DNA from 2 places in the Arthrobacter sp. StoSoilB19 genome. Region 2 is predicted to be linked to the other one. Evidence: predicted binding sites of a transcription regulator. Region 2 holds the regulator's gene; the other holds the start of a gene.
What was found. Region 2 encodes LexA, which represses DNA repair genes until DNA is damaged. Its sites were predicted from a motif close to TCGAACANNTGTTCGA; they were not measured.

Region 1: the regulator LexA is predicted to act here: its motif matches at 5,739-5,754, upstream of umuD (translesion error-prone DNA polymerase V autoproteolytic subunit).

Annotation. Positions count from the first base shown of each region.
Region 1 covers NZ_AP024650.1:131,419-142,172, reverse strand. Annotated here, with positions in the region: gene LDO86_RS00685 (EAL domain-containing protein) at 15-1,565, shown strand; gene LDO86_RS00680 (EAL domain-containing protein) at 1,736-2,797, shown strand; gene LDO86_RS00675 (DUF6480 family protein) at 2,874-3,110, opposite strand; gene LDO86_RS00670 (hypothetical protein) at 3,245-3,559, shown strand; gene LDO86_RS00665 (glycerophosphodiester phosphodiesterase) at 3,556-4,380, opposite strand; gene LDO86_RS00660 (hypothetical protein) at 4,423-4,686, opposite strand; gene LDO86_RS00655 (Cof-type HAD-IIB family hydrolase) at 4,798-5,616, opposite strand; gene umuD (translesion error-prone DNA polymerase V autoproteolytic subunit) at 5,768-6,199, shown strand; gene LDO86_RS00645 (Y-family DNA polymerase) at 6,224-7,522, shown strand; gene LDO86_RS00640 (ABC transporter substrate-binding protein) at 7,691-8,869, shown strand; gene LDO86_RS00635 (carbohydrate kinase) at 8,948-9,895, opposite strand; gene LDO86_RS00630 (alpha/beta hydrolase) at 9,937-10,734, opposite strand.
Region 2 covers NZ_AP024650.1:1,601,889-1,612,642, reverse strand. Annotated here, with positions in the region: gene LDO86_RS07455 (SseB family protein) at 1-347, opposite strand, end outside; gene priA (bifunctional 1-(5-phosphoribosyl)-5-((5-phosphoribosylamino)methylideneamino)imidazole-4-carboxamide isomerase/phosphoribosylanthranilate isomerase PriA) at 367-1,113, opposite strand; gene LDO86_RS07445 (hypothetical protein) at 1,210-1,368, opposite strand; gene hisH (imidazole glycerol phosphate synthase subunit HisH) at 1,369-2,130, opposite strand; gene hisB (imidazoleglycerol-phosphate dehydratase HisB) at 2,127-2,753, opposite strand; gene LDO86_RS07430 (histidinol-phosphate transaminase) at 2,815-3,933, opposite strand; gene LDO86_RS07425 (LysM peptidoglycan-binding domain-containing protein) at 4,042-4,443, opposite strand; gene lexA (transcriptional repressor LexA) at 4,797-5,531, shown strand; gene LDO86_RS07415 (ATP-dependent DNA helicase) at 5,610-7,670, opposite strand; gene hflX (GTPase HflX) at 7,663-9,243, opposite strand; gene LDO86_RS07405 (methyltransferase) at 9,681-10,304, shown strand; gene dapF (diaminopimelate epimerase) at 10,276-10,754, opposite strand, start outside.

The DNA of each region.
Region 1 (10,754 bases), 1.5 Mb from region 2:
AAGGAGGACCTGCCATGTTTGCCGACGACGATCCCCGGCTTTCGCAGCTGCTGGAAGGTATTGTCCGGCTGGCTTCCGGGGACCTCAGCTCCCGGATCGAGGTCTCACCCGCCCGGGATGAACTGGACGCAATCATCATGGGCACCAATCTCCTGGCCGAGGACCTGCAGATCATCTACGAGGAGCTTGAGCAGCGGGTGCAGGTCCGGACCCAGCTGCTGCACGAGGCGCACCTTGAGATGCAGAAGATGGCAATGCAGGACCCGCTGACCGGCCTGGCCAACCGGTCCGCACTGATCGAAGCGCTGCGCACCGCCCTCGAAGCCCGCACCGCGGCCGGCGGCGAGCCGCCGGATGAAGGCCCCGCCATCTTGCTGATGGACCTGGACGCGTTCAAATCCATCAATGACAGCCTGGGACACACGGCCGGCGACCAGGTCCTGGTGACTGTGGGCGAAAGGCTCCGGACCGCGGTCCGCGCGGCGGACGTCGTCGCCAGGCTGGGTGGTGACGAGTTCGCGATCGTCATGCCGTCGGCGTCGGCAGACCAGGCCGCCATCGTGGCGCACCGCATCCTGGCCGCGCTCACCGAACCCATCGAACTGCCCGGCCGCAGCGTGCGTTGCGGTGCCAGCATCGGGCTCAGCGTGGGCAGTGAAGGCCACAGCCCGGAGGACATGCTGATGGAGGCCGACGTCGCCATGTATGCCTCCAAGGCCGAAGGGCAGAACAGGCTGCACCGGTTCGAGCCGGCCCTGCTGCTGATGCGGCGGCTCCGCAGCCAGCTGGTGGACGACCTGCGGGCCGCCATCAAGGATGACGCGCTGACGCTTTACTACCAGCCCGTGGTGGAGCTCGCCACGGGACGGATCGAGGGCGTGGAGGCACTGGTCCGCTGGAACCACCCCACCCGCGGCTTCATCATGCCGGACGAGTTCATTCCCCTTGCCGAGGAGGCGGGACTGATCTCGGAACTGGGCCTGTGGGTGCTCAGGACGGCTGTGAGGCAGCTCCGGGCCTGGATCGACGCATGCCTGCTGGACAGTACGTTTTCCGTGCGCGTCAATATCTCCGCCACGGACCTGCAGAGCCTGCAGTTCATCGAGGACGTGCGGAACGTGCTCCAGGAGACCGGGGTCAGGCCCGACCAGGTGGTCCTCGAATTGACCGAAGTGGCCATCGTCAAGGGCAATGAACTGGACCGGTACTCGCTGGGCGGGCTGCGCGGCCTGGGCGTGGGCATCGAAATTGACGATTTTGGCACCGGCTACTCCTCCATCAGCTACCTCCGCCGGCTGCCCGTGGACCGGGTCAAAGTGGACAGAACGCTGATTACCGGGCTGGAGACCGATCCCAGCCAGCCTGCCCTGGTGGCCGCCGTGCTGCAGCTGGTACGGGCGTGCGGGCTGGAAGCCGTATGGGAAGGCGTGGAAACCGCTGAGCAGGCGGAAATCCTGCGCGGGCTTGGCTGCCGCAGCGCGCAGGGCTACTACTTCAGCCGTCCGGTTCCGCCGGACCAGATACCCCAACTGCTGGCTGACCAGCAGGAAAGCGCTAACCAGTAACGCAAAACTACTGCGCTTTTGTGGCCGCCGTTATACGATCAGCGTGCGGTGTCTGGTTTTTCGCCGCCGCGAAATTCAGGTCTGGCAACACCGTACTTTTATAAGGCGTTTGGAAATTTGAACATTATTGGGCCATCGGGTCATTACTTCGTCAACTGGGGGCGTTGCTAATGTCGGTTCGGGTACAGGCATGGGGAATTATCGCTGCCGTGCTGGCGGATACGGATCCTGCGGGAGCCGCTGTCCGGCAACGGCTGAGCAGGAGCCTTGACGAGAATCCTGGCGTGCCGGAACGCGCTTTGCTGGAGTATCTCCTGGAGACCCGGCGCAGCGATGCCAACACCGTGGAAACACTGGAAGCGGCCAGGGACATGCGCCTCACAGCGCCCACCCTGCCGCCGCAGTTCGCTGAGCAGCTGGACGCCATCCGCAGCATCTCACGGATCAGCGCCCTGCTCGAGAACCAAATGCTGATGACCGCATTCCAGCCCATTTACGGCCTGGAAGGAAAAACCGTGGTCGGCGCGGAAGCCCTCTCGCGCTTCGTCAGCGATGACGGTGCCGCTGCAGAACTGTGGTTCGCCGAGGCCGCGGCCGTGGGCCTGGGCGCAAACCTGGAGTTCTCGGCTTTGGGATCCGCCGCGGCGGCAGCCCGCGACCTGCCGGACAACCTTTATGTGTCCCTCAATATTTCGCCCACCTCCTGCATGGACCCGCGGCTGCCGGAACTGTTCGACCATATTGAACTCCCCATCGACCGCATAGTGCTCGAATTGACCGAGGACATTCCGGAAGAGGAATATCTGCAGTTCATTTCCGCGATCAATCCACTGCGGGAAAAGGGCCTGCGGATTGCCGTCGATGACACCCACACCGGGGCCGGCGCCCTCAGCCGCATGATCCACCTGCGTCCAGACTTCCTCAAGGTGGGACGCAACGTAATCGGCGACGTCGACAAGGACGGCCTCCAGCGGGCCCTGTCGGCCTGCCTGGTGGACTTCACCGACCAGATCGGCACCATCCTGGTGGCTGAGGGGATCGAAACGGTGGGCGAACTCAAGGTCCTCACCGAACTTGGCATCAGCGCCGGCCAGGGTTACCTGCTGGGGCGGCCGTCAGTGCGGCCCCAGGATTGGGCCAACTGGAACACGCGGCTGGACGTGGACGGCCTGGAGCGCCATTTGGCGGGACCAGGGGAGTCGCGGGGCCGCCATGGCAAAGAGACTTCCTGACACACAGCACGCTCACACCTAAGGCGAGCAGCGCGGCGCATGGCATGACGCCAGGCGCCGCGCCTGCCATTAACCGCTATTCGGAGTGGCCCTGGTCCCGGCTCATCTGGTCCTCTGCCGGCGGCGTCTCTCCCGGGGGCACTCCCCCGCCCGGTTCCAGCCCGGTGACATTGCCCTCTGCCGGGTCGGGGTTTGGCGAACCGGCCGCCTCCCTGCTGCGCTGCTCCGCCAGGTGCGGCTGGGCGGCGCCAACGTCTTCCTTCCCCGGGCGGTCGGGGTTCGCGGGGTCATTCTCCGGATGGTAAGTGCTCATGCTGATCTTCCTTCCTCTCCGGCTGCGGTCCGATTCCCCAGCACTGGACTAATTGTAAGCATGCTGATAATTCTGGAGGAGTAGGGCCGGTATGCCGCTGGGCGCCGGCACGCAATGTCGGAAGGAGCAGTCAGATGGGAATCGGCGACAGCATCGGCAAGGCAGCAGAAAACGCCATGGAGGACCTGGCCGGAACATCCAAGCCGACGGAGAAGATGAATGTGCCCGACCCCACGAACCCCAATGACGGCGTGGAAGTCCACTCGTCCCTGAGTGAAGGTTCAAATGCCATGGAGGCGGAGAAGCAGAAGGCGCCCGGCCTCAAGACAGGCGCTGCCCCGGCACCGGTCTCCAACCGTCCCCTGGGCGGTGACACCGACGAAACTGACCCTGGCCAGGCGGACCGCGACGGCCTTACCGGCGACGCCACCGCGCCGTCCGGAGGCTAGGAACCCGGCGCAGGCGGGTGGCCCTGCGGCCACTCCCCGCGCTCCATGAGCACTTCGCGAAGCAGGTCCGCGCGGTCCGTGACGATGCCGTCCGCGCCCAGGTCGAGGAGGCGGTGCATTTCCGCGGCATCGTTGATGGTCCAGACGTGCACCGCCAGGCCAAGGGCGTGGGCGCGGCGGATGAACCCGGCGGTGGCCACAGGGATCCGTCCATAGCGGACGGGGACCTGCAGCGCATGGACGTCCCTGAGCACCCGGCGCATGAGCCGGTGGAACACCGGGCGTGGAAGCACGGGGCCCAGCAGGGTGAAGAGGGCATTGGAGGACACGCCGGCGGAGGAGGCAACCGGCCGGCTGAGCAGTTTCAGCACCGCCCGCCGTCGACGGTCCGAAAAACTGGTGACCAGCACCCGCTGGTGCACTTGGTGCCGCTCGATGGCGGCGGCCGTGCTGTGGACGGAGCCCCAGTCCTTGACGTCCAGGTTCAGCCGGGCGTGTGGCAGCTGGGTCACCAATTCATCGAACGTGGGGATGGGCTCGCGGCCGTTGATCCTGGCCTTGGCGACGTCCGCGGCCGGCAGGTCCGCCACGCGGCCGCTGCCGTCGGTCAGGCGGTCCAGGGCTTCATCGTGGAAGAGCAGCAGCACGCCGTCGGCCGTGGTGTGCACGTCCGTTTCCAGGTACCGGAAGCCCAGTTCGACGCCGGAGCGGAACGCAGCCATCGAGTTTTCCAGCCCCTCAGCCGAGAACCCGCGGTGGGCCATGGCGATGGGTAGCTGCCGACCGGCGTCGTCCTTGTGCTCGAAAAAGGGCAGGGTCACAATGTGAGCGTACCCGAGCCGCGCGGGGTTGGGGCCGGCGGGTCAGTCAGCGCAGTCGGTTTCCCCGCATGGCACAATGTCCACCCCGTCGCCGCAGTGCAGGAGCGTCCGGCCGCGGCCGCCGTCCAGGTGGACCCAGACTGCCGTGTGGTCGGCGGTGATGGTGTCCACCACGCCGCCCGCCTCAAAACCGGGAGAAAGCAGGACGCGGACCCGGTCGCCCTGGCGCAGCTGCTTCCAGTGCGGAGCCGGGGTTGCTGGCCGGTGCGGCCCATCGGCCATGTGCTGTTTGACGTTCCTTGCCATGGTTGCCCCCTATGAGCCGGCGTAAGTAGTGCCTGCTTTCCATGGTTCACGCTAGGGGGCGAAGGTAAACGCCAGGTGAGCGGCAGCTGTGAATACGGGGGGCTGCTGCGGTCAGGAAAACTGGACGCCCAGGGAGGCGAGCCGCGCCTCCAAAACCTGGGCCACGCCGTCGTCGTCAAAATGCGGTGCCTGCTGCCCCGCCGCGCGGATGGCCTCCGGATGGCCGCTGGCCATGGCATAGCCGTGACCCGCCCACCGGAGCATCTCGATGTCATTGGGCATGTCGCCGAAGGCCACCACATCCGCGGCGTCAATGCCCAGCCCCGAAGCGTACTCGGCCAGGGTAACGGCCTTGTTGACACCCGGCAGGGAGAGTTCCAGCATGGCAACGCCGGGCGAGGAGTGGGTCGTCGCGGCCAGGTGCTCGACGGCGGGTGCCACCTCGGCGAGGAAATCATCGGGTGTGCCGTCGCGGACGATGGCAAGGAATTTGACCACCGAATCGTCACTGGTGAGCGTGTCCTTCAGCGGGGCCGGGGTGAATTCGGCCAGCAGCTCGCTGGATTCGTTTTCGATGAAGCCCGGTTCCAGATGGAATCCGGTGAGCGTTTCCGCTGCGAACAGGGCCGCGGGGCGGAGCGCCTTGATGATGCCGCGGACCTCCAGGACGGTGTGGATCGCCAGGGTGCGGGCGGAGACCAGGCGGTCCGTCTCCAGGTCCCAGACCACGGCACCGTTGGAGCAGATCACCCGTCCCGTGTGGCCCAGCTGCTCCTCGAGGGGGTGCAGCCAGCGCGGCGGACGGCCCGTGACAAACACGAGCTCGACGCCGGCATCGCGGCAGGCGTGGAAGGCGCGGATGGTGCGGGGGCTGATTTTTCCGTCGTGCCCAAGGATCGTTCCGTCAATATCGCTTGCTACCAGCCGCATGATGCCAGTCTACGTGGGGGTTTGCGCACCGTCGCCGCCGGGGCGGCCGCTTCGGGTCCGCGGGCTGTCCAGGGACGGCCGGGGTGGTGCCGTTGTCAGCCTCCGGGTCTACACTGAAACTATCGAACATATATTCGAATAAGGGTGTGTTGTGGGCGTTATTATCGGTCCCCGCGTGATAGATGCGGGCGCCTCGTTGTTCTCGGTGCTGATCTCCCCCGTGGCGGTGGCGGCAGGGTTTCCGTCTCCTGCGCAGGACTACTTTGACGGGCGGATCGACTTGAACGCGCACCTCATCAAGGACATCACCAGCACCTTCGTGGTCCGGGTCACCGGGGACTCCATGGAGGGCGCCGGCATCAGCGACGGTGACGAACTGATCGTGAACCGGGCACTGGAGCCGAAGGACGGGTGTGTGGTGATTGCGGTGCTGGACGGGGAGCTGACGGTTAAGCGCCTCCGCATCACCGGCACCGGCGTGGTGCTGCAGGCGGAGAACCCCAAATATCCGGATATCCACGTCCCCGCCCTGTCCGAGCTGACCATCTGGGGTGTCGCCACCAGGTGCCTGCACCATGTCTGAGATATTCCACGTTTGAGGAGCAGCATGCCTAAGCCGGTGCTCATGCGGCGGATGCCGCAGATCGCCCACGTGGATGTCAACTGCTTCTACGCCTCCGCGGAGCGCGCCTTCGACCCCTCCCTGGAGGGCCGCCCGCTGGTGGTGCTGTCCAACAATGACGGCTGCGCGGTGACGCGCTCCCCCGAGGCGAAGGCCCTGGGCATCGCCACCGGCGAGCCCTGGTTCAAGCTCGCGCCGCGGGCCAAGGAGTGGGGCCTGGTGGCGAAGTCCAGCAACTATGAGCTCTACGGGGACATCAGCTCCCGGGTGATGGAGCTGCTGGGCAGGTACTCGGCGTGGCTGGAGGTTTACAGCATCGACGAAGCGTTCCTGGGCGTGAAGGGAAAACCCGACGAGCTGCTGGCCCTGGGCCGCAGGATGAAAGAGGCCGTGCGGCGGCACGTGGGGGTGCCGGTCTGCGTGGGCATCGCCCCCACCAAGACCCTGGCAAAGCTCTGCAACAAGTGGGCCAAGAACAACGCCGCTTTTGGCGGGGTCTGCCTCTGGGAGTCGGTCCCGGCCGACGTTCGCGAGGCCCTCATGGGCCGGTTGCCGGTGGACGAGGTGTGGGGCATTGCCGGGCGGCTGATGAAGCGGCTCAACGTGTTGGGCATCTTCACCGTGCTGGACCTGGTCCGGGCGGATCCGGTGGCGATCAGGGACAAGTTTTCGGTGGTGCTGATGCGCACCGTCCTGGAACTGCGCGGCACCCCGTGCATTCCCATGGAGGAGGAGCGCGTCGGCCGCGACCAGCTGATATTTTCCCGTTCCTTCGCCACTCCCGTGACCACCGCCGCCGGCCTGCGCGAGGTTCTGAGCATCTACGGGCAGCAGGCGAGCGCCAGGCTGTCCAAGCACGGACTGCAGGCGAAAGTGCTGACGGCCTTCGCTGCCACGTCCCCCTTCAGGGATTACGAACAGGCCTACCCTTCGGTCTGCGTCTCGTTGCCCATGCCCACCGCGGATCCACTCCTGCTCACCAAAGCCGCCCACGCGCTGCTGCCCAATATCCGGGATGGACTGAAATATGCCAAAGCGGGCCTGATGCTCACCGACCTGCGGCCCACGGGAAACCAGCCCCCGCTCGAACTGTTCGAGAACCGGCACGAGGAACGCGGCATCGGGCCATTGCTTGAGGATGTGAGCCGCCGGTTTGGACGGGGGTCCATCGGGCTGGGGCATGCGGGCATCAAGTCGGGCCTGGACTGGACCATGAAGCGGGACATGCGTTCGCCCCGTTACACCACGCACTGGGACGAGCTCCCCCTGGTGAAGGCCGCGTAGGGGCACCAGGAGGGCCGAATCAAGACGCTCCGCGACGATTTTTAACGCCCTGCTACGCCGCATTGAGGCTTCGCGTCTCCCCGTGAACCACTGCGACACGAATGATTGTGGGGCCGCCGGGCGCTCCGTAATCTCGTCTCAGCATCAGCCCCAGCAAAGGATTTCCCCATGGCAAACCCGCAGGACAAGAGTCCGCAAAACCAGCAAGCATCCACCCGCATCATCGCCGGCGGGTCAGCCAAGCCCCAGCGCCCGCTCGGCCTCAAAATCGGCATCGCGGCAGCCGCGCTGGCCCTGATCGGCGGGGGTGCCGCCGTCGCCTCCGCCGTCAACAACGGCACCGCTGCACCGGCAGCCGACGTGGCGCCCGCCGGCAACCCGGCGGCCGAGCTGAAGCTTGGCTACTTCGGCAACGTCACCCACGCCCCCGCCCTGGTAGGGGTCAGCAAGGGCTTCATCGCCGATGAACTGGGCAGCACCAAGCTCAGCACCCAGGTGTTCAACGCCGGCCCCGCAGCCATCGAAGCGCTGAACGCCGGCGCCATCGACGCCACCTACATCGGCCCGAACCCGGCCATCAACTCCTTCGTGAAGAGCCAGGGCGAATCCGTCAACATCATCGCCGGTGCCGCGGCCGGCGGCGCACAGCTGGTGGTCAAGCCGGAAATCGGCTCCGCTGCAGACCTGAAGGGCAGGACGCTCGCGTCGCCGCAGCTCGGCGGCACGCAGGACGTCGCCCTCCGGGCCTGGCTTGCCACCCAGGGCTACAAGACCAACGTGGACGGCAGCGGGGACGTGGCCATCAATCCCACCGAGAACGCCCAGACCCTAAAGCTGTTCCAGGACGGCAAGCTCGACGGCGCGTGGTTGCCTGAACCGTGGGCGTCACGGCTGGTGCTGACGGCCGGAGCGAAGGTCCTGGTCGATGAAAAGGACCTGTGGGATGGCACACTGTCCGGCAAGCCGGGCGAGTTCCCCACCACCATCCTGATCGTGAACCGGAAGTTCGCCGCCGACCATCCGGACACCGTCAGGGCACTCCTGAAGGGGCATGTGAAGTCGGTCGAGTGGCTGAACGCGGCACCGGCCAACGAAAAGGCAACTGCCATCAACGCCGCGCTCAAGGAAGCCGCCGGGGCCGAACTGAAGGCCGACGTCATCGACCGTTCACTGAAGAACATCGTCTTCACCGTGGACCCGCTCGCCGGAACCTACCAGAAGCTCCTGGCCGACGGCGTGACTGCCGGCACCACCAAGCAGGCGGACATCAACGGCATCTTCGATCTGCGGGCCCTCAACAGCGTCTCGGACGGGAAGACCTCGGCAGCGGGGCTTGGCAAGGAGTAGGCCCTCCCTCCATCGGTTGCTCCGCAGGTGTCCTTTTGAGTACTCAGAACGGCACTTGCGGAGCAGCCGATTCGACTCCTAACCCTCTTCGCCCGTTCCCAGCCGGTCCATCTCAGCCCGCGTCGGCGGGTTGGCGCCGGGCCGAGAGACCGTGACGGCAGCGGCCTTGGCGGCATGGGCCAACAGTTCGGCCAGCCCTTCGGCGGGCAGGTCGCGCAGCGCCCCGCGGTTCTGCGCGCCGTCCAGGTCCCGGTCCACCAGGCCAGACAGCAGCGCCGCCATGAAGGAATCCCCCGCCCCCACGGTGTCCGCCACGTCAACTTTCGGTGCGGGAACGGACGCTTCGCCGGCGCGGCACACTCCCCACGGCCCATCCGCGCCCCGGGTCACCACCACAAGCGCCGGCCCCTCCGAGCCTCCCAGGGCCAGCCACTTCCGCGCCGAGTCCAGGACGTCCTGCCCCGGATAAAGCCATTCCAGGTCCTCGTCCGAGGCCTTGACCACGTCCGCCAGGGTGACGAACTTCTCCGCCTGCCGCCGCGCGAAGTCCACGTCGGTGATGATGCTGGGCCGGCAGTTGGGATCGAAGCTGATGGTGGCCGAGGGGTGGGCGTACTCGACGGCGGCCAGGACTTCGGTGGCACCAGGCATCAGCATCGTGGCGATCGAACCCGTGTGCAGCAGCGTGGTGCCCTGCAGCATGAAGCCGAGCCGGTCCGCGAGGCCAGGGAGCTCCCAGGTGAGGTCGAACGTGTAGGTGGCGGCGCCGTCGTCGTCAATCAACGCGGTGGCCACGCTGGTGGGCAACTCATCCGGCGGTACCGGCAGCATGACGGAACTGGCGCGCAGGTGGGCAGCCACCGAATCGCCGTACGCGTCCCGGCCGTAGCGGCCGATGAACTGCACCGGATGGTCCAGCCGGGCCAGGCCCACGGCAACGTTCAGCGGGCTGCCGCCCACATGGGCCTCAATTCCGGAGGCGCGCTGGACAACGTCAACAAGGCCTTCGCCGATCACTGTGAGCATGGTCATACTCTGCCAGAAAGCGGACCGGTCAGCAGTTCGTGTCAGCGGAGCAGCCGGCCCACCAGTTCCCGGCACGTGAGATACGCCTCCGCCGTGACGTCGATCAGGGCGAAGTGGTCCCCCGGCACCCTGACCAGCTGTGCCGGCACGGGTCCGGCCTGGCTGGCCTCAACATAGGTGGTGGACATGCTGAGGGGGACGTCGTCGTCCCCCAGCGCGTGGACGGCATAGACGGGAACGTCCAGCGGCAGCGCGGCCATGGGGTCGGCCATGCGGTGGCGTCCGGGAAATTCCGACGACGGCCCGGCCAGCAGGTTTGCCACCGCACCATCGCTGAGGCTGAGCCGCTCGGCCCCGCCCAGGTTGAGGACCCCCGACTGGCTCACCACCCCGGTGAGGCGGACGCCGTCCGTGCTGTTTTCCACCTGGCTGCCCTCTGCGGGTCCGAGCCCGTCCAGCCTGTTCCTGCCTGCCGCCCACACCGCCAGGTGCCCGCCGGCGGAATGGCCCAGCGCCACTACTCTGCCCAGGTCCAGCGCGTGCGGTGCTGCCAGGTCGGCCAGCTTGTCGATGCCGGCCAGGATGTCCTGGAAGGTGCCCGGCCAGCCGCCGCCGTTGCCGGCACGCCGGTACTCGAGGTTCCAGGCCGCCATGCCGTGTTCCGCCAGGTCCTTGGCCAGCGGCTCCCCCAGTTCGGCCCCGTAAGTGGAGCGCCAGTACCCGCCGTGGATGACCACCACCACGCCCCGGTGCCTCCCGCCAACCGGAAGATCGGGAAGGAAGAGTTCGCCCCACTGGCTGGGGTCGTCGCCGTAGTCATGGCGGTAGCGTCGCGTCACACTGGCCCACTTTAGCGGCC
Region 2 (10,754 bases):
GCCATGTCCGCCTGCTTGTCAGCGTGCAGTCCGTGGGCTGTTTCCGACTCTTCAGCCAGCTGCGCCACAATCGGAATGAAGACCCGGGCCGTTGCCAGGGCGGCCACGACGCGTGCTTCATCGCCTGCCCCTTGCCGGAGCGCGTCCAGGGCGGCGAGGTAGCCGGCGTCGGCCGTTCCGTCGTCGTCCTCGAAGTTGTGGATCCTGCCGTCGTCACCGGCCAGGCTGCGTCCTGCCCATGGCTGGCCCGCCGAATCCGTGGCGCCACCAGCGCCGGACAGGGCTGCCGCGATATGTCCGGGCAGCTGGCGTGCTGGCTGCCGCCCTGGCTCCTCGACGTTAGGCATGGGGTCGATGTCCGCCGGGTCAGCGCCGGCCGGCGACGTCGAGGGCTTCGGGCAGCGTGAAGGCTCCGGCGTACAGGGCCTTGCCCACAATCGCGCCTTCCACGCCCAGCGGGACCAGGGACCGGAGGACCTTCAGGTCGTCCAGGCTGGAGATGCCGCCGGAAGCCACAACCGGCTTGCCGGTCTTTTCCACCATCTGGCGGAGGAGTTCGACGTTGGGGCCCTGCAGAGTGCCGTCCTTGGTCACGTCGGTCACGACGTAGCGGGAGCAGCCGGCCTCTTCGAGACGGCCAAGGACCTCCCAGAGGTCCCCGCCTTCCTTGGTCCAGCCGCGGCCGGCGAGGGTTGTTCCGCGGACGTCGAGGCCCACGGCGATTTTGTCGCCAAAGCGTTCGATGGCCCGGCGGGTCCACTCCGGGTTCTCCAGTGCAGCCGTTCCCAGGTTGACCCGGGCCACGCCCAGGTCAAGGGCGGCTTCCAGTGTTTCGTCGTCGCGGAGGCCTCCGGAGAGCTCCACCTTGATGTCCAGCCGGCCCACGACTTCCCGGAGCAGGTCTGCGTTGGAGCCGCGGCCGAAGGCGGCGTCCAGGTCCACCAGGTGCACCCATTCGGCGCCTTGCTGCTGCCAGTTCAGCGCAGCTTCAAGGGGGGTGCCGTAGCTGGTTTCACTGCCCGCCTCGCCCTGGACCAGCCGGACGGCCTGGCCGTTGACGACGTCGACGGCTGGCAGCAGTTCAAGTACCGGCAGGTCATGTGCGGTGGTCATACTCATCCTCGGTGTCGATTTCGGTGCGGAAAGCAGGGCGCTGGGTCCGCGATGCTGTTGGGGTGAAGTTGGCGGCCCTCGCGCTGTGGGCTGTGGTCAGTTTGCCGGCAGGGTCAGCAGGTAGGCCGCCACCAGTGACATGGCGGCCAGAACGTGGAACGCCACCTGAGTCCAGAGTGGCTTGCGCTGCTGCCGGAATGAGATGCCGCCACCGATGAGGATGCCGGCGAGGCCCATCAGGAGTACCGACCACATCTAGGCGTCACTGCCGGCGTCCGCCGGTGCTGCAGCGGACTGACCGCCGGCCGGTTTCCGCAGGCCTTCCACCCAGTTGCGCAGGAGCCGCGCACCGGCGTCGCCGGACTTTTCGGGGTGGAACTGGGTGGCGCAGAGGGGGCCGTTCTCGACGGCGGCGATGAAGGGGCCGCCGTGTTCGGACCAGGTGACCAGGGGCGGCGCCATCCGTGGCTGGATGACGTCGAAGTTCCATTCCTGCACGCCGTATGAGTGCACGAAGTAGAAGCGTTCGTTTTCGACCCCGGCAAAGAGTTTCGAGCCTTCCGGCACCTTGACCGTGTTCCAGCCCATGTGCGGAACCACCTCCGCGGGGAGGGCCTCTACCTTGCCGGGCCATTCGCCAATGCCTTCGGCTTCGGTGCCGTGTTCCACTCCGGCTTCAAAAAGGACCTGGAGGCCCACGCAGATTCCAAGCACGGGGCGTCCGCCTGCCACCCGCCTGCCGATCAGCCTGATGCCGTCCACGGCCTTGAGTTCGCGCATGACGGTCTCGAACGCACCTACGCCCGGAACCACCAGGCCGTCCGCGTTCAGTACATCCTCGGGCTTGGCGCTCAGGACTACTTCCGCGCCGGCACGTTCCAGTGCCCGGACTGCGGACCTGACGTTCCCGGAACCGTAATCGAGCACGGTGACCGTGGGTTTGCCCTCGGGTGAAGGCAGCTTGCCTGATGCTGACGGATCGATGATCGCGCCGTCTTTGAGGACCTGGCCGCTCACAGCGCCCCCTTGGTGGAGGGGATGCCTTCAACCCGGGGATCGGGTTCGACGGCGGCGCGGAGGGCGCGGGCGAAGGCCTTGAACTGTGCCTCGACGATGTGGTGCGGGTCCCGTCCGGCCAGCACGTTCATGTGCAGGCAGATGCCGGCGTGCAGTGTGATGGCTTCGAAGACGTGGCGGGTCAGGGAACCGGTGAAGTGGCCGCCGATCAGATGGTACTCCTGCCCGGCCGGCTCGCCCCCGTGCACCAGGTACGGGCGTCCGGACACGTCCACCACAGCGTTCGCAAGCGCTTCGTCCAGCGGAACGGTGGCCTCACCGAACCGGCGGATCCCGGCCTTGTTCCCGAGGGCGGTCCGCAGGACCTCGCCGAAGGTGATGGCCACGTCCTCAACAGTGTGGTGGACGTCGATGTGGGTGTCACCCGTGGCCTTGACCGTCATGTCGATCAGGGAGTGCTTGCACAGGGCCGTGAGCATGTGGTCGTAGAACGGCACGGAGGTATCGATGTCCGATACGCCGGTTCCATCGAGGTTGATCTCCACGAGCACGGAGGACTCGCTGGTGGCACGCTCCATGCGGGCGGTCCGGGCCGCAGCCGTATTCGATCCGGTGGGACTCATGGTGAAGGATCCTTTGTGGGAGAAGAAGTAGTTCAAGGCGCCCAGCGCCGCAGTATCAAGTCTAGGCGGGAAGCGCGGCCTGGCCCGCAAGGATGCGTTCCAGGGAGGTAAGGAAGGCTGTGGTTTCCGCCTCAGTGCCTGCGGTGACCCGAAGGTGGCCGGGGATGCCCACGTCGCGGATGAGCACTCCGGCGTCCAGCAGCTCCTGCCATACCTGGTGCGGATTTTCCAGGCCCCCGAAGAACACGTAGTTGGAGTCCGAGGCGGCAGGCTTGAGGCCCATCCTGGTCAGTTCGGCCACAATGCGGTCCCGCTGCGCCTTGATGTCCTGGACATCGGCCATCAGTGCCTCGCGGTGTTGGAGCGCGGCCAGTGCGGTTGCCTGGGTAATCGCGGACAGGTGGTACGGAAGGCGCACCAGCCGCAGGGCATCGGTGACCTCCGGGGCCGCGGCCATGTAGCCGAGGCGGGCGCCGGCGAGTGCGAAGGCCTTGCTCATGGTGCGGGAAACTATCAGCCGCTCCCGGCCGGGCAGCAGGGTCAGGGCGCTGGGCGTGCCGTCATGCGCGAACTCGTGGTAGGCCTCGTCGACGATCACCACGGTCTGGCTGTCCTCGCCGGCGTCATAGACAGCCTCCACAACGTCAAGCCCCAGGCCGGTCCCCGTGGGGTTGTTGGGCGAGCAGAGGAAGACGATGTTGGGCCGCAGCTCCTCGACCTGCCGGGCGGCGGATTCGGCGCTCAGGTCGTAGCCTTCCGAGCGCACTCCCGTGATGTATTGGGTGTCGGTTCCGCTGGCGAGCAGGGGGTACATGGAGTACGTGGGTGGAAAGCCCAGGGCGGTGCGGCCGGGGCCGCCGAAGGCCTGGAGGATCTGCTGCAGGACCTCGTTGGAGCCGTTGGCTGCCCAGAGGTTTGATTCGTCGAGCCCGTGCCCCAGGTATTCCGCGAGAGCTTTCCGCAGGTCGGTGAATTCCCTGTCCGGGTACCGGTTGAGGCCTGCAGCTGCTTCCGTGACCGCCGCGCTGATGGCGGCGCGCACGTCCGCCGGAACACCATGGGTGTTCTCATTGACGTTCAGCAAAATGGGAACGTCCAGTTGGGGTGCCCCGTAGGGGGTCAGCCCGCGAAGATTGCTGCGGAGGGGAAGTCGGTTCAGACGCTCTAGCTGGTCGTTCACCTGAACAGTTTAGTTGCCGCGGCAACTACCGGAAAATGTGACGGATTCTGTTCGCCACCGGCGTTGCTGTCCCGGTCATCTTTCTCAAAGGCCAACACCAGGTGCCGCTCAGTGCGTGGGGACGAACAGCTGCTGCCCCGGCAGCACAGCGGCGGCCGGAAGGTTGTTGAGCTGGACGATGTCCGCCACCACGTCCCGGGCATCGCGGTCCGGAGCAACAGCGCCTGCGATGCTCCACAACGACTGGCCCGCCTGCACCGTCACGGTGACCGTCGGCGTCACGGCCAAATCCGCAGCTGAATCGGATGCCTTGGCCGGTGCGTTGAAAAGTCCGGACAGGGACAGCAGGAGTACCGCGAGGAGCACAAGCGGAACTCCGATCAGGACGATCCGCCCCCGGCGGGTCAGCCGCAGGGGCGCTGCTGACGGCGTCCGGCGCTGCGAGGGCTTCCGGGTCTGCAGGGAAACGCGGTGCGTAGGTGAAACCTGGTGAAGAGATAAAGCTGACATGAACTAAGCCCTCCTGGACCTGCCGTGCTGCCCGGGTGTCCGCCCGCTGCCGCCCTGCCGTTCACACCGTGTCCGGAGCTCCTCCGGCCATGTTTTCGAACGGGGCAATCGCTGGTTAGAACACATGTTCGAACTTTGCTTGTTAAGTTTTAGCACCTATCAACGAACAATGTCGAGACTCGCTAGAACAAATGTTTGAAAAAGCAATGTGGCTGGCCTAGCTTTGAACCAAAGAACAACCACCACTGAAGTTGAACAGCAGGGTCTGACAATGACAGTGGGAGTCCTTCCGGCGGCGCTGTGGAACAGGCCGCAACGGAAGATCCGGCGGCAAGCGAAAGGCATTGGCGAATATGGCAGCAGCAGCCGCCGGGGGCAGGACCGCCCCGCAACCCAGGAAGACCGCCAAGGGCTTGACCCCCCGGCAGAAGAAGATCCTCGAAACCATCCAGCGCTCGGTCAATGACAACGGCTACCCGCCCTCCATGCGGGAGATCGGCGACACGGTTGGCCTGGCCAGCCTGTCCAGCGTGACCCACCAGCTCTCGCAGCTGGAGAAGCTGGGTTACCTGCGGCGCGACCCCAAACGGCCGCGGGCCATGGAGGTGCTGATGCCCCTCACGCTGGACAGCGGAAGCAATGCCGCCGGCGCCTCCCCCGCGCCGCAGGCCACGGGCGGCGGTGCCACGGTAACGGAGCTGCCCACCGCGCTGGATACGGCCATGGTTCCGCTGGTTGGCCGGATTGCTGCCGGCGGTCCCATCCTCGCTGAGCAGCTCGTGGAGGATGTCATGCCGCTCCCCCGCCAGCTGGTCGGCCAGGGCGAGCTCTTCATGCTTAGGGTGGCCGGCGACTCCATGGTGGATGCCGCCATCTGTGACGGTGACTGGGTGGTGGTGCGGCGCCAGGCGGACGCAGCCAACGGGGACATCGTTGCTGCCCTGCTGGATGACGAGGCAACCGTCAAGACATTCCGCCAGCGCGACGGCCACACCTGGCTGCTGCCCCAAAACACGCAGTACGAACCCATTCTGGGCGACCATGCCACCATCATGGGGAAGGTTGTCTCGGTCCTGCGTTCCCTCTGACCGGGTCTCCCGCGAAGGGACGGCCTGCCGGAAATTGCACGGCGGCTGCCCCCGCTGGCGTCGTTCGCCTGCCGGGCCCTACGTGGCCGCGTCCGCGCCCAGCCTGGCCAATGCCGCCAGCGCCTTGCTGCGGTCCGTGGTAGCCCAGAACGGCGGCAGAGCGCCGCGGAGGAATCCGGCGTAGCGCTCTGTTGCCAGCCGGGAATCCAGAACGGCCACCACGCCCTTGTCTCCCGTGGACCGGATCAGGCGGCCGGCACCCTGGGCCAGCCTGATGGCGGCATGCGTGGCCGAGACGGACATGAAGCCGTTTCCGCCGGCCTGGGCCACGGCACGCGAACGCGCGGTCATCAGCGGATCATCCGGCCTGGGGAACGGGATGCGGTCGATCACCACCAGGCGGCAGGAGCCTCCCGGAACGTCAACCCCCTGCCACAGGGACATAGTCCCGAAGAGGCAGGTGTCCGGTTCGTCGGCGAACTGCTTCACCAAAGCGGTCATGGTCGACTCGCCCTGGCAGAGGACAGTCACATCGAGCTTCGGCCGCAGGGCGTCGGCAGCCTCTTCGGCAGCCCGTCGGGATGAAAACAGGCAGAGGGCACCCCCGCCGGACGCTTTGATGAGCGCTTCCAGTTCCTCCAGCGCCTCCGGCGAAACGCCGCGGCCCGGCTTTGGCAGGTGGCCGGCCACGTAGAGGATGCCCTGTTTCGGGTAGTCGAAGGGCGAGCCCACATCCACACCCGTCCAGCTGGGTGCGCCGTCGCCGATAAGGCCCAGTCCCCCGGCCGCGGGTTCAAATGCCGAGCCAATGGCGAGGGTTGCGGACGTTAGCACGACGGTGTGCCCGGCGAAGAGTCCTTCCCGGAGCCTGCCTGCCACGGACAGCGGCGCGATGTTGACCAGCACCGGGGCATTGTCATCGGGCTGGGAATATCCCTGGCCGGGATCGAACGTGCCGGCCCGGGAAAACCACACGACCTCGCGGTTTTCACGGGCAGCAATAAGCCGCTCACACAATTCCAGGATGAGCATGAGGCGGGACCGGGCCAGCTGGCGGCCGCCGTCGGCCGTGGCGTTGCTGTCCCCCTTGGAATCGGACAACGCGGCCCGGCACGCCTCCCGCAACTGGTCCATGCAGTCCAGCTGTTCGTCGTTCAGCCCGTTGGGAAGCAGGCCGCTGGGCGCACCGGCGAGGGCCAGTTCAAGGTTTGCGGCTGCGGCGTTCAGCGCGTCCACCGTGATGGCGGTATGTTTGCGGGCGCCGGAAGCGGCAGCGTGGACCATGGCCACCGACAGCTGACCGGACACGGCTCCGGTGACCCGGTCCTGCAACTCGTGCGCTTCATCCACCACCACGACGTCGTACTCGGGCAGGACTGCAAGTCCTTCGAAGGCGCTGACGGCCAGCATGGCGTGATTCGTCACCACCACATCTGCCTCGGCTGCGTCCTGCCGGGCCAGCTCGCTGAAGCACTCGGCGGCCATGGGGCACTTTTGGGCCCCCAGGCACTCCATGGAAGTGACGGAGACCTGGCGCCAGGCACGGTCCGTCACACCCGGCAGGAGCTCATCCCGGTCCCCGGTGGCCGTCTTCTCCGCCCACTCGCGGAGCCGCACCACCTCCTTGCCAAGCTGGGACGAGGGTCCGCCCACGGAGGCGGCAAAGTGCGGGACGCTGGTGTCTTCGCCCAAAGAGAAAAGCTGACCCTCGGAAGGCTCCTCGGAGGGGAACCCGCCTTCCAGTTTGTGCCGGCAGACATAGTTTGACCGGCCTTTCACCAAGGCAACCTTGACCGGCCGTTCCAGGGCCGGGGTGATGTTCTTCAGCAGCCGCGGCAGGTCCCTGCCAACAATCTGGGTTTGCAGGGCCAGCGTGGCCGTGGACACCAGAGCGGGCTTGTTGCTCTCCAGGGCGTGGGCGATGAGCGGCACCAGGTAGGCCAGCGACTTGCCCGTGCCCGTGCCCGCCTGGACCAGCAGGTGGTTGCCGGTTTTGATGGCCCGGGCCACCTGCCGGGCCATCTCGTGTTGTCCGGTGCGGCTTTGTCCGCCCATGCCGGCGACGGCGCGGTCGAGCAGTTCGATTACGAACTGCTCGCCGGCCGTCTGCGCGGTTTCGCCGGCGGCGGGGTCACTCATTGACGATGAATGGTTCCAGTTCGGACGCCAGGCCCTCGCGGACCTTCACCGCAGCCCTGGTACCTGCCTCAACGTGGTCAACGCTGAGGATTTCAGCGTCGGACTCATGGAGCTTGCTGACCAGGTCTCCGCGGTCATACGGGATGAGGAGTTCCATCTTGACCGAAGGCCGGGGAATGGCTTCGCTGATGGCCTTCAGCAGTTCCGGGATGCCCTCACCCGTCCGGGCCGAGACCACCACATGCCGCGGTTCGCGCTGCTTCAGGCGCTCCACCACGAACGGGTCAGCTGCATCAGCCTTGTTCAGCACGATGATCTCCGGCACCTTGCGGGCATCAACTTCGCTGAAGACCTTCCGGACGGCGGCGATCTGCCCTTCGGGGTCCGGATGCGACACGTCCACCACGTGCAGGATCAGATCCGAGTCCGCCACTTCCTCGAGGGTCGAACGGAAGGCCTCCACCAGCTGGGTGGGCAGCGAACGGACGAATCCGACGGTGTCGGCCAGGGTGTATCCCAGGCCGTCCGCGGTTTCCGCCTTGCGGACGGTGGGATCCAGGGTGGCGAACAGTGCGTTCTCCACGAGGACTCCGGCGTCCGTAAGCCGGTTCAGCAGTGAGGACTTGCCGGCGTTGGTATACCCGGCAATCGCCACGGAGGGCACTTCATTACGACGGCGGTTGGCCCGCTTGGTCTCGCGTGCCGGCTTCATTGCGGCGATTTCACGCCGCAGCTTCGCCATGCGGGTACGGATCCGGCGCCGGTCCAACTCGATCTTGGTTTCACCAGGACCTCGGGAGCCCATGCCGGCGGCAGCGCCACCCACCTGGCCACCGGCCTGGCGGGACATCGACTCACCCCAGCCGCGGAGGCGCGGAAGCAGGTACTCGAGCTGCGCGAGCTCCACCTGCGCTTTGCCTTCACGGCTCTTGGCATGCTGGGCGAAGATGTCAAGGATCAGCGCCGTGCGGTCGATGACCTTGACCTTGACGATGTCCTCAAGTCCGCGGCGCTGGGAAGGCGCAAGTTCAGCGTCCACCACCACCGTGTCCGCGCCCGTGGACATGACGATGTCCTTGAGCTCCAGTGCCTTGCCTGACCCCAGGAAGGTTCCCGGGTCCGGCTTGTCACGGCGTTGCACCATGCCATCCAGGACCTCCGAACCGGCGGTCTCGGCGAGGGCTGCCAGCTCACGCAGCGAGTTTTCGGCGTCGGCAAGCGTTCCCTCGGACCAAATCCCGGCCAGGACCACGCGCTCCAGGCGCAGCTGGCGGTATTCAACCTCGGTGACGTCTTCGAGCTCGGTGGACAGGCCTGCCCTTCGGCGCAGCGCGCGCCGTTCCTCGAGGTCCTGCTGGTCGCCGTCGTATGTTGAGTGTTCTTCGTCGAGCCGGGAAATGGCCTGCGCCTTGCCGAGCACCGCTTTTCCATTGCCGCTGCTCTCACCGCCGGGCGTGCTGACAGTCTTGGCCGGGACGTCCTTGGCGAGGATCCGGTCGATAACAGCCTGGATTTCCTGCGGACTCATGTCCTGGGCGGCTGGATCGGAACCGGTGTTGGGCTGGCTGGTCATGGTCTCCTTTGAAGATTCGGCAATTCCAGAATAGTGCTGATTGCTTGGAAGTTGGAACGTATTCGCGCTGGGCTGACGGCCTGCGGTCATGCAATTCTCCTGGTTGTCTCGCGGCCGGCTGCGATGCCGGGGCCGGGATGCCGCGTCAGAAGGGCGGCAGGGCTAAAAAGGCCGGAAAAATAGCGGGAAGTGCAGCAAGAGGCTGACTTTCGAGTATCGTCCGGCGGCCGGGCAGAACAGATGCGTCTGGCCGGTGCACAAGCGGAAGGCTGAAAAACCTGCATCGCTGCGGGACGGGCTGTCGCTGGAGGACAGGCTGCGGGGACGGGCGTGGCCCGTGCCGGCTACTCGAAGATCAGGAACATGCCATCCAGCGTAGCAGAGGGGGTTCTGCACGGTTTCCCATTACGCTGCAAGGGGAACTACTCTGGCCAGTTATGGAGTCCGCACACTATTTCAGCACGTCCCCCGCCGGCCCCTTTACCCGTAAGCCACTCACGGTGGAGCTGGCCGGCGAGACCCGCAGGCTCCACACCTCCGCGGGAATCTTCAGCCCGGACGGGATCGACAAGGGCACCGCGGTGCTCCTCGCCGATGTTCCGGCGCCGCACCCCCAGGGGAACCTGCTGGATATCGGATGCGGCTGGGGGCCCATCGCACTCACCATGGCGCTGCTGGCGCCCGGGTCGACGGTCTACGCCGTGGACGTCAACGAACGCTGCGTCGCCCTGGCCAACGAAAACGCGGCCGCGCTGGGGCTGTCCAACGTCGTCGCCAGTACACCCCAGGAGGTGGACGCCGGCGTCAGGTTCGACACCATCTGGTCCAACCCGCCCATCCGGATTGGCAAGGACGAACTGCACGCCCTGCTGAAGCTGTGGCTTCCGCGCCTCGCGGACGGCGGCACGGCATGGCTGGTGGTGCAGAAGAACCTGGGCTCGGATTCGCTCCAGCGCTGGCTGGCCGCCGAACTGGACAGTTCCTTTACCGTGACCCGCGAGTCAACGTCCAAGTCCTTCCGGATCCTGAAGGTTACGAAAGCGTCCCGCTCGCCACAATGACGGCGGGGCCGCTGAGTTCCACGTGCTCGTGGCCGGCGAAGCCGGCGAAGAACTTCACGCCCACCACACCTCCGGGAACGTTGACCCGCCAGGCATCAGGGGCTTCCGCGCCGGCCCAGTGCCGGATGGCGACGGCGGCAGCACAGGCCCCCGTTCCGCAGGACTGGGTCTCCCCCACGCCTCGCTCATGCACCCGCATGGTCACGGATCCGACGCCGTCATGGACCAGAGGCTCCGCAGGGACGACGAACTCCACATTGGTCCCATTCACGGGGACCGGATCGACCTTGGGAGCCGTGAAGAGGCGGGTGCCTTCGAGCTCGCTGAGTTCCGCGAGGGCCACTACGGTGTGTGGGTTGCCCATGCTCACGGAGAGGGCCGGCCGGGGAACTTCCAGGCCGTCGGCAGTGACCAGGGAATCCATCGCCTTGGCGCTGGCCTCCCCGGGGA